DNA from 2 places in the Jeotgalicoccus sp. S0W5 genome. Region 1 is predicted to be linked to the other one. Evidence: riboswitches for the same ligand, from Rfam matches in the RefSeq annotation. Region 1 holds a riboswitch; the other holds the start of a gene.
The links. A riboswitch is a leader RNA that binds a small molecule or an ion and turns the genes downstream of it on or off. The one in region 1 is predicted to bind lysine.
Positions count from the first base shown of each region.

Region 1 (4,439 bases):
AACCCAATGCTGGTATCGGGTCAATACCATTTGTTAACAGAGTCACTGATGATATTGCCTTTATTAGACTACATGGTCGTAACGTACATGGTTGGACCCAGCAAAATCGAACTTCTGATGAGTGGCGTGAGGTACGTTATCTATATGATTATAACAAAGATGAGCTCGCTTGGTTGAAAAGACAAGTGGATATTCTAAAACATAAAACGAAACATATATATATCGTCTTTAATAATAATTCCGGTGGCCATGCTGCAGGAAATGCCAAGACTTTTATAGATTTAATGGATATTGAATATAGCGGGCTATTTCCTAAACAATTGAAACTATTCTAAGGGGCTGGACGACATGATTACAGTTGTCATTATACTGATGTTAATCGGGTTACTCTCTTCTATTTTAGGATCACTCGTCGGTATTGGCGGGGGTGTTATTGTTGTGCCTGCACTAATGTATTTCGGACTATCTTTAGGGCTCTTACCTGCGATAACACCTCAAACAGCTGTCGGTACATCTAGTATGCTATTAATTTTCACAGGCTTAAGTGCGATGTGGTCGTATGCAAAAAACAATCAAGTTGATAGACAAAATGGTACGCTATTTTTAATCGGACTAATTCCTGGAGCCTTCACAGGTTCTTATGCGAGTAGTCTTTTTACAGTGGATAGTTTCAATTTATACTTTGGTGTCTTCCTAATTTTTGTTTCTATTTTGTTGGTCGTTAGAAACAAGATTAAACCATTAAAAATATTTCAAAATCCTAAATATATGAAGCCTCATAGAGACAATATGGGGAATGTCTATCACTATGGTTTCCCACCGTATCTGGCTATTGCAATTACGTTTCTAGTTGGTTTTGTAACGGGGCTCTTCGGTATTGGTGGTGGCGTACTGATGACGCCGCTCATGTTGATGGTCTTTCGTATGCCACCGACTATTGCCATTGGTACAAGTATGATGATGGTCTTCTTTTCTGGCTTATCCTCTGCCTCAGGTCATATACTACAAGGGAATGTCGTCTTTATGTATATACTCTTACTTGTGCCTGCTGCTATTTTAGGTGCGAATATAGGTGTTAAGATTAATCAGAAATTCAACTCAAACAGTCTCGTTATCATCTTACGTTCTGTTCTATTCCTACTGGGTATATATTTAATTTCTCAAACTTTTTTCTAAGGAGTGTATAGTATGGAAGTGAAGATTTATCACACAAATGATATTCACAGTGCGTTAGATAACTATGTGAAATTTACTAGTTTTCTTAACGATAAAAGACACCAATACAGAGATAACATGGTATATGTGGACATTGGTGATCATGTTGACCGCTCACATCCATACACTGAGGCAACGCTCGGTAAAGGAAATATTGAACTATTAAACGAAGCGACATGCGATGTTGCGACGATAGGGAATAATGAAGGTATTACCCTTACAAAAGATCAATTGAAACACCTTTATGATGATGCGAACTTTGATGTTATTTGTACAAACTTAAGAGAGGTTGGTGCGGATAATCCATTTTTTAAACCCTACACTATTAAGGAAGTGAAGGGTGTTAAGATTGGTTTTATAGCGGCGACTGTTGAATTTACCCCATTTTACTTAGCCTTAGACTGGGAAGTTGCAGATGCATTCTCATGGGTTGAAAAATATTTAGCTGAACTTCGGGGTAAGGTGGATGTCATTGTTATGCTAAGCCATCTTGGTATGTATGATGATGAAAATTTAGCGAACCGCTTTCCAGAGATTGATTTGATTTTATCTTCACACACACATCACCACTTTGATTATGGCGAGCGCATTAATGGCGTACTCTTAGCTGCCGCTGGTCGATACGGTGAGTATATTGGAGAAGTGACCTTGAACTTTCAAGGTAAAAAATTGATCGGTAAAAATGCAAAATTGATTGAGGCCGACTTCCTTGCACCTAAAGAAAACAATTATTATCAACTCGGTAAAGAAATGCTGAGTAATACAGTGATTAAAAGTGACGCCTATCCGATTGAAAGACGACTGTATTCTGCCTCTCGTTTTGCATCCTTACTAGCTTATATGATACGAGATTTTACAGACAGTGATGTAGGTCTTATTCATACTGGTCTAGTGGCGAGTCCGTTTGAAGGTGGAGAATTGACAGAGTATGCTTTACACAAAGTATTACCACACGCGATTAATGCTGTGAAAATCGAGTTGACAGGACGAGAAATGAAAGAAGTTTTTACAGAAGCAAATCGTCATGAGTATAAGGATGAGATTGTCAGGGGCCTCGGTTTTAGAGGTGATATATTTGGTGCCTTTGTCATGGATAATATATCGTACGTTCAATCTGAGAGAGAGTATTACATCGGCAATGAATTAATTGATGATGGACGTACATATTCACTTGGTACTTTAGATATGTATACATTTGGTCGTATTTTCCCACAGTTTAGATATTCAAAAAAAGATTATATGATGCCAGATTTACTCCGCGACATTATCAAGAACTATTTAAAATGCTTATAGTCATTTATAAAAGCTTGTGTTATAATGAAAAACAATTGAATAAAAAAAGTAGAGGTTGCGTTTTTTATCAGTAAATATTCTAGCAGGCATGCGATTAGGAATATCGAAAGGGAAAGACGCCGAAGAATAAGACCGGCGGGTACTTATTCTGGGTCTTAGTTTAAGAGACTAAGGACTGTCAGTTATATGATGCGCTACAGTACATTGGAATCATAAATGCGTACATAATAGCGTGTTTATGGTTTTTTTTATTTGAAATTTTTAGGAGGAAATACATATGGAATCTTTTTTAAGTTGGGAATACATGCCCTTGGTCCCACCTTTACTCACACTGATCTTAGTTATTTTAACTAGAAAAGTCAGTATCAGTTTAGGTGCCGGAATTGTGACTGCTGCTTTCGTTATTGCTGGTGGGCACTTTGGTGAGTTCTTCCAAATTTTAATCGACTCATTTTTAGCAATATTTATTGAAGATGGTGGTTTAAACACATGGAACGCCTTCATCTTAATATTTTTAACATTACTTGGTATTATGACTGCATTTATGAACATGTCAGGCGGTGCAAAAGCCTTTACGGAATGGGCCTTAACGAAAGTTAAAACTAGACATGGAGCGGGTCTTATTACCGGACTTTTAGGCGTTATTATTTTTATAGATGATTACTTTAGTTCTTTAATTGTTGGTCAAGTTGCCAAACCCATCACGGACAAATTTAAAATTTCTAGAGCAAAGCTTGCATACTTGGTTGATACAACAGCTTCTCCAGTATCTATAATGGTTCCAATTTCAAGTTGGGGTGCGGGTATTATGGGTATGACAGCTCCATTGTTAGTCAGTGCTGGTCTAGAACATATTTCTCCTTTCCAAAGCTTTATGTATATGGTGCCAATGAACTTCTATGTCATTGCTGCAATGGCAATTATGCTTTTCGTTATTATTTTTAAGTTCGATATTGGTCCGATGAGAAAACAAGAAGACTTAGCCATTAACGAAGGTATTTTAAGGGATAAGGTACCTGATATGGCAACTGAAGAAGACGACCTCCCAGTTCATGAAGGCTCCAGTGCTAAAGCATTAACAGTACCAATCATCGGTTTAGCAATAACTGTTATTGCAAGCATGTTCATCTCTGGGGGGATTGCGGCTGGTTCTTGGACCTTAATCGATATGTTGGAGAATATGATGATTACCCACTCATTAGTAATTGGTGGTCTTGTAGGGCTAGCTTTAGCTCTAGTTTACTATATTGGACATACAAAGAACGATGATAACTTTGGATTTAAACAAGTACTTTTAGGAATTAAAACAGGGTTCCTTGCAATGTTTCCAGCAATGTTAGTCTTAACTTTCGCTTGGATGATTGGTGGTTTAATTACTGAACTCGGAACAGGTGATGTGCTCGGAGGTATGGTTGAAAGTTCTAACCTGCCCGTTTCACTTGTTCCTGCCGTCATTTTTATTGTTGCATGTATTATGGCTATGGCAACGGGAACAAGCTGGGGTTCATTCGGTATATTAATTCCAATTGCAGGCGAAATTATGATTTCATTAAATGCAACTGATTTATTATTACCATCAATTGCAGCTGTACTAGCTGGTGCGGTATTTGGTGATCACTGTTCACCAATTTCTGATACGACAATTCTATCAGCAACTGGCTCCGGGGCGGACTATATCGTTCACGTAATGACCCAGTTACCTTATGCCATTTTATCAGCTGTTATCGGGCTAGTTGCCTTTGTTGTACTCGGGACAACACTTAGTGTTGGTCTAGCACTACTAAGTTTACTTGCATGTTTAATCGTCGTATTTATTGTTGTAAAATTCATCTACAGACCTGTATCTAAAGAAACCACATAAGAAATAACTGTGGTAAAATAGAGTTATTATAGGTAAAGGATGTGTCAATGTGATTACCATTGGTCATATG
Region 1 is NZ_SIRQ01000018.1:163,299-167,737, reverse strand. It holds gene EYB29_RS10705 (DUF72 domain-containing protein) at 1-335, shown strand, start outside; gene EYB29_RS10700 (sulfite exporter TauE/SafE family protein) at 349-1,176, shown strand; gene EYB29_RS10695 (bifunctional metallophosphatase/5'-nucleotidase) at 1,189-2,508, shown strand; lysine riboswitch at 2,550-2,713, shown strand; gene EYB29_RS10690 (Na+/H+ antiporter NhaC family protein) at 2,786-4,369, shown strand; gene EYB29_RS10685 (YutD family protein) at 4,419-4,439, shown strand, end outside.

Region 2 (4,439 bases), on a different contig from region 1:
TAGCAATAGCCTCATTGGTTTCAAAGGTTAACTATATTCCAATAATATCATATTTATGGTATCATCGCTTATGAATGTAAACTTTTAAAACGAATGTTTAATATAAAGGAGAATGCACATGCTGCAAGTAAGCGACGTGAGTCTGAGATTTGGAGATAGAAAGCTTTTTGAAGATGTAAACATTAAATTCACACCAGGGAATTGCTACGGATTAATCGGTGCAAATGGTGCAGGTAAATCTACATTTCTTAAGGTATTAACTGGTGAAGTTGACTCAGATGGCCACGTGATTTTAGGACAAGACGAACGCATGGCGTTCTTAAGACAGGATCACTTTGGTTATGAAGACACAAGAGTTTTAGACGTTGTCATGATGGGCCATGAGAAATTATGGAATGTTATGAACGAAAAGAATGAAATCTACATGAAACCTGATTTTTCAGATGAGGACGGTATTAGAGCGGCTGAACTTGAAGGAGAATTTGGTGAAATGGGTGGTTGGACTGCAGAAAGTGATGCAGAGTCCCTACTCCACGGCCTTGGAATTCCTCACGACTTAGTTGATAAGAACATGTCCGAACTTGATAATACACAAAAGGTAAAAGTGCTTTTAGCTCAAAGTCTATTCGGTAATCCTGATGTACTGTTACTCGATGAGCCGACCAACGGTTTAGACATTGAAGCGGTACAGTGGTTAGAAGAATTCTTAATCGATTTTGAAAACACTGTAATCGTCGTATCCCACGACCGACACTTCCTAAATAATGTATGTACACATATTGCGGATTTAGACTTTGGTAAGATTAAAGTCTATGTTGGAAACTACGATTTCTGGTATCAATCTAGTCAGATGGCCCTACAAATGGCCCAAGACCAAAATAAGAAAAAAGAAGAAAAGATTAAGGAACTAAAAGACTTCGTTGCTCGGTTCTCTGCCAACGCTTCAAAATCTAAGCAGGCAACCAGCCGTAAGAAGATGCTTGATAAGATTGAACTTGAAGATATTCAACCTTCATCTCGTCGCTATCCATTTGTCAACTTTACTGCAGGTAGAGAAATCGGTAATGAGCTCTTACAAGTTACTGGACTCTCCTACTCTATTGACGGTGAAAAGGTACTTGATAACCTATCATTTACTTTAGCACCTTATAGTAAAGTCATACTAACAGGTGGATCAGAATTACAAAGAACGACCCTACTTCGTATTTTAGCTGGAGAAATTGAGGCTGATGAAGGCGAAGTTCGCTGGGGTGTCACAACATCACAATCTTACTTCCCTAAAGATAATTCTGAGTACTTTGAAGGTGTGGACTTAAGTCTTGTTGAATGGTTGCGTCAGTATGCACCACCAGAAGAACAGACTGAAACATTCTTAAGAGGCTTCTTAGGTCGCATGCTCTTTTCTGGTGAAGAAGCGAAGAAAAAAGCGAGCGTATTATCAGGGGGAGAGAAAGTACGCGCCATGCTCAGTAAGATGATGTTATCTCAAGCTAACGTCATTCTACTTGATGAGCCAACAAACCACTTAGACTTAGAAAGCATTACTGCGGTCAACGATGGCTTGAAGAAATTTAAAGGTTCTATGATCTTTACATCACACGACTTAGAGTTCATAAATACAATTTCAAACACAGTCTTAGACATCTCTGACAACAAGGCAATCGTTAAGGAAATTGGTTATGAAGATTACCTTGTAGAAAAAGGAATTATCAAGAAATAAGAACTTTCTGTTTACTTTGAATATTACCTTATGTATAATGACATCTAACGACAAAAACTAAATATTATTAAGATGAGGCGCATCAATCATGAGTACTCATATACTTAACTTCTGCGAAAGTGTATATGACTAAAGGGTGAGATGCCGAAATGAATGGTAGAAACGCAGCTACCACTCGTTGGATTCGTAGGTTAAGAGCTAAGGATTTGTCATTATTTTCACGGATAATGGAGTGCATCACTTGTATATAAATTTTAAACAAGTCTGGTCACCCAGGCTTGTTTTTTTATTTACATTTTTGATTGTACTTATAAAACTAGGAGGCATGTTATGAAATTAGCAGTAGTTGGTGCAACAGGTGTTGTAGGTACAAAAATGTTAGAAATGATTGAGCAATATGAAATCCCTTTTGATGACTTGGTCTTATTTTCATCCAAGCGTTCAAGTGGTAAAGAAGTTGAGTTTAAAGGACAAACTTACATTGTCGAAGAATTAACGAAAGATAAAACAAAGGATGGCTTTGATTATGTCGTCATGAGTGCAGGTGGGCGGGCGAGTGAAAAGTTCGCCCCACTTTTTGAAGACAATGGCGCAATCATTATCGATAATTCAAGCTTTTGGAGAATGAAGGATGATATCGATCTCATCGTTCCAGAGATTAATGAGCCTAGATTAAATAGAAAGATTATAGCGAACCCGAACTGTTCAACAATTCAATCTGTCATTGCCTTACAACCACTCTACGATATCTTTGGTATCAAGCGTGTCCATTACGCAACTTACCAATCAGTATCTGGTTCAGGTGCAGGTGGCATTAGGGATTTAGAAGAAGGTGCAAAAGGTGAAGCACCGACAACATATCCGAAACCAATATATAACAATGTGATTCCTCAAATTGATGTTTTTTTAGAAGATGGTTATACAAAAGAAGAAGTCAAAATGATTGATGAAACGAAAAAGATTCTTGGAAATGATGATATTCAGGTCACTGCAACTTGTGTGAGAGTACCGGTGATTTCAAGTCACAGTGTTCAGATCAATGTGACTTTAGAAAAGAGAGCAACAGAAGAAGAAGTTAGGAATGCTTTTAGAAACGTACCACACATTGTCTTGATGGATGATCCTAAAAATGGTGTCTACCCTACACCGTTTGAAGCATCCCATCAAAATGAGATTTACGTCGGTCGTATTAGAAAAGACCCAACGCTCGAGAACACCTTCCACGTATGGTGTGTCGGAGACAACTTACTTAAAGGTGCCGCACAAAACACAGTTCAAATTCTTAAAACGCTAATCGATAATAAATAAGGAGCGGATATATATGACCCATATTTTTGAAGGTATTGGTGTTGCAATGACCACCCCATTTTCGAATAATCAAGTGGATTATGAAGCATATAAAAATCATATTGAATTTTTAATCGAGCACAACGCACAAAGTTTAATTATCAATGGTACAACAGGAGAATCCCCTACCCTTTCAGATGATGAAATCAAAGGACTATTAAATACAGCGATTGAAACAGTGAATGGTCGTGTGCCAGTGATTGCAGGGACCGGAACAAACTCTACAGAGCGTTCAATGGCCCTATCGAAATATGCTGAAGAAGCGGGTGCTGACGCAGTCATGTTAATTACGCCTTATTACAATAAGAGTAATCAACGCGGTTTAGTGGCACACTTCACAACGATTGCAGATGCCATTAACATTCCGATTGTCTTATATAATGTGCCGTCCAGAACGAACTTATCAATTGAACCTGAGACGGTACTAGAACTCAGCCAACACAGAAATATTGTCGCTTTAAAAGATGCTGTTGGTGACTTAAACTACACAATCAACGTCTTAAACTTAGTCGATGAAAACTTTGCCCTCTACAGTGGCAACGATGATAATTTCACAGACTTTACAGATCTTGGCGGTAAAGGTTTAATTTCAGTAGTCGGCAATGTGATTCCAAAAGAATTACAAGATGTCTACGAGCGTCAAACCAATAATGACCGTGAAACCGCAAGAGCACGTTTTAAAGATTTAATGCCGGTCATCAATGCTGTACAAGTAGACGTCAACCCAATCCCAGTTAAAGCACTCACAGCAGAACTTGGTTTTGGTCAATATGAACTAAGACTTCCACTCTTACCATTAGATGAAGCAGTTAGACAGACTGTTGTTGATGTTTATCAAAGTTACAAAGAAGGTGTCAGAGTATGAAGATACTCTTGATTGGTTACGGGACGATGAATCAAATTGTTAGTCGTCTCGCTAAGGAAAAGGGACATGAGATTGTCGGTGTGATTTCATCATCGACAGATATCTACCCTAATTTTACGAGTATTGATGAAGCGGGTGCAGATGTTGCAATTGATTTTTCAAATCCTGAAAGATTGATTCCTTTGATTTCAGAAGACTTTAAAACACCACTCGTCGTTGCAACGACAGGATCTAAAGAAGAGATTGTCAGCTTACTAAAAAAGAGAGCTGAATCGTCTCCTGTGTTCTTTAGTGCCAATATGAGTTATGGTGTAAATGTCTTAAATAATTTACTTAAAAAAGCCTTAAGTGAATTGAGTGACTATGATCTAGAATTAGTTGAGCGGCACCATAATAAAAAGGTCGACGCGCCGAGTGGTACTTTAGTTAAACTGTTAGATACAGCACTTGAAGAAAGACCTGGGAGCTATCCAGTTTACGATCGATCCAGTGCTAGATCACCACGCA
Region 2 is NZ_SIRQ01000003.1:457,517-461,955, reverse strand. It holds gene EYB29_RS04680 (ABC-F family ATP-binding cassette domain-containing protein) at 119-1,720, shown strand; lysine riboswitch at 1,785-1,966, shown strand; gene EYB29_RS04675 (aspartate-semialdehyde dehydrogenase) at 2,051-3,028, shown strand; gene dapA (4-hydroxy-tetrahydrodipicolinate synthase) at 3,042-3,932, shown strand; gene dapB (4-hydroxy-tetrahydrodipicolinate reductase) at 3,929-4,439, shown strand, end outside.
Region 2: linked by a shared signal. The riboswitch ahead of EYB29_RS04675 (aspartate-semialdehyde dehydrogenase) and the one ahead of EYB29_RS10690 (Na+/H+ antiporter NhaC family protein) in region 1 are both predicted to bind lysine.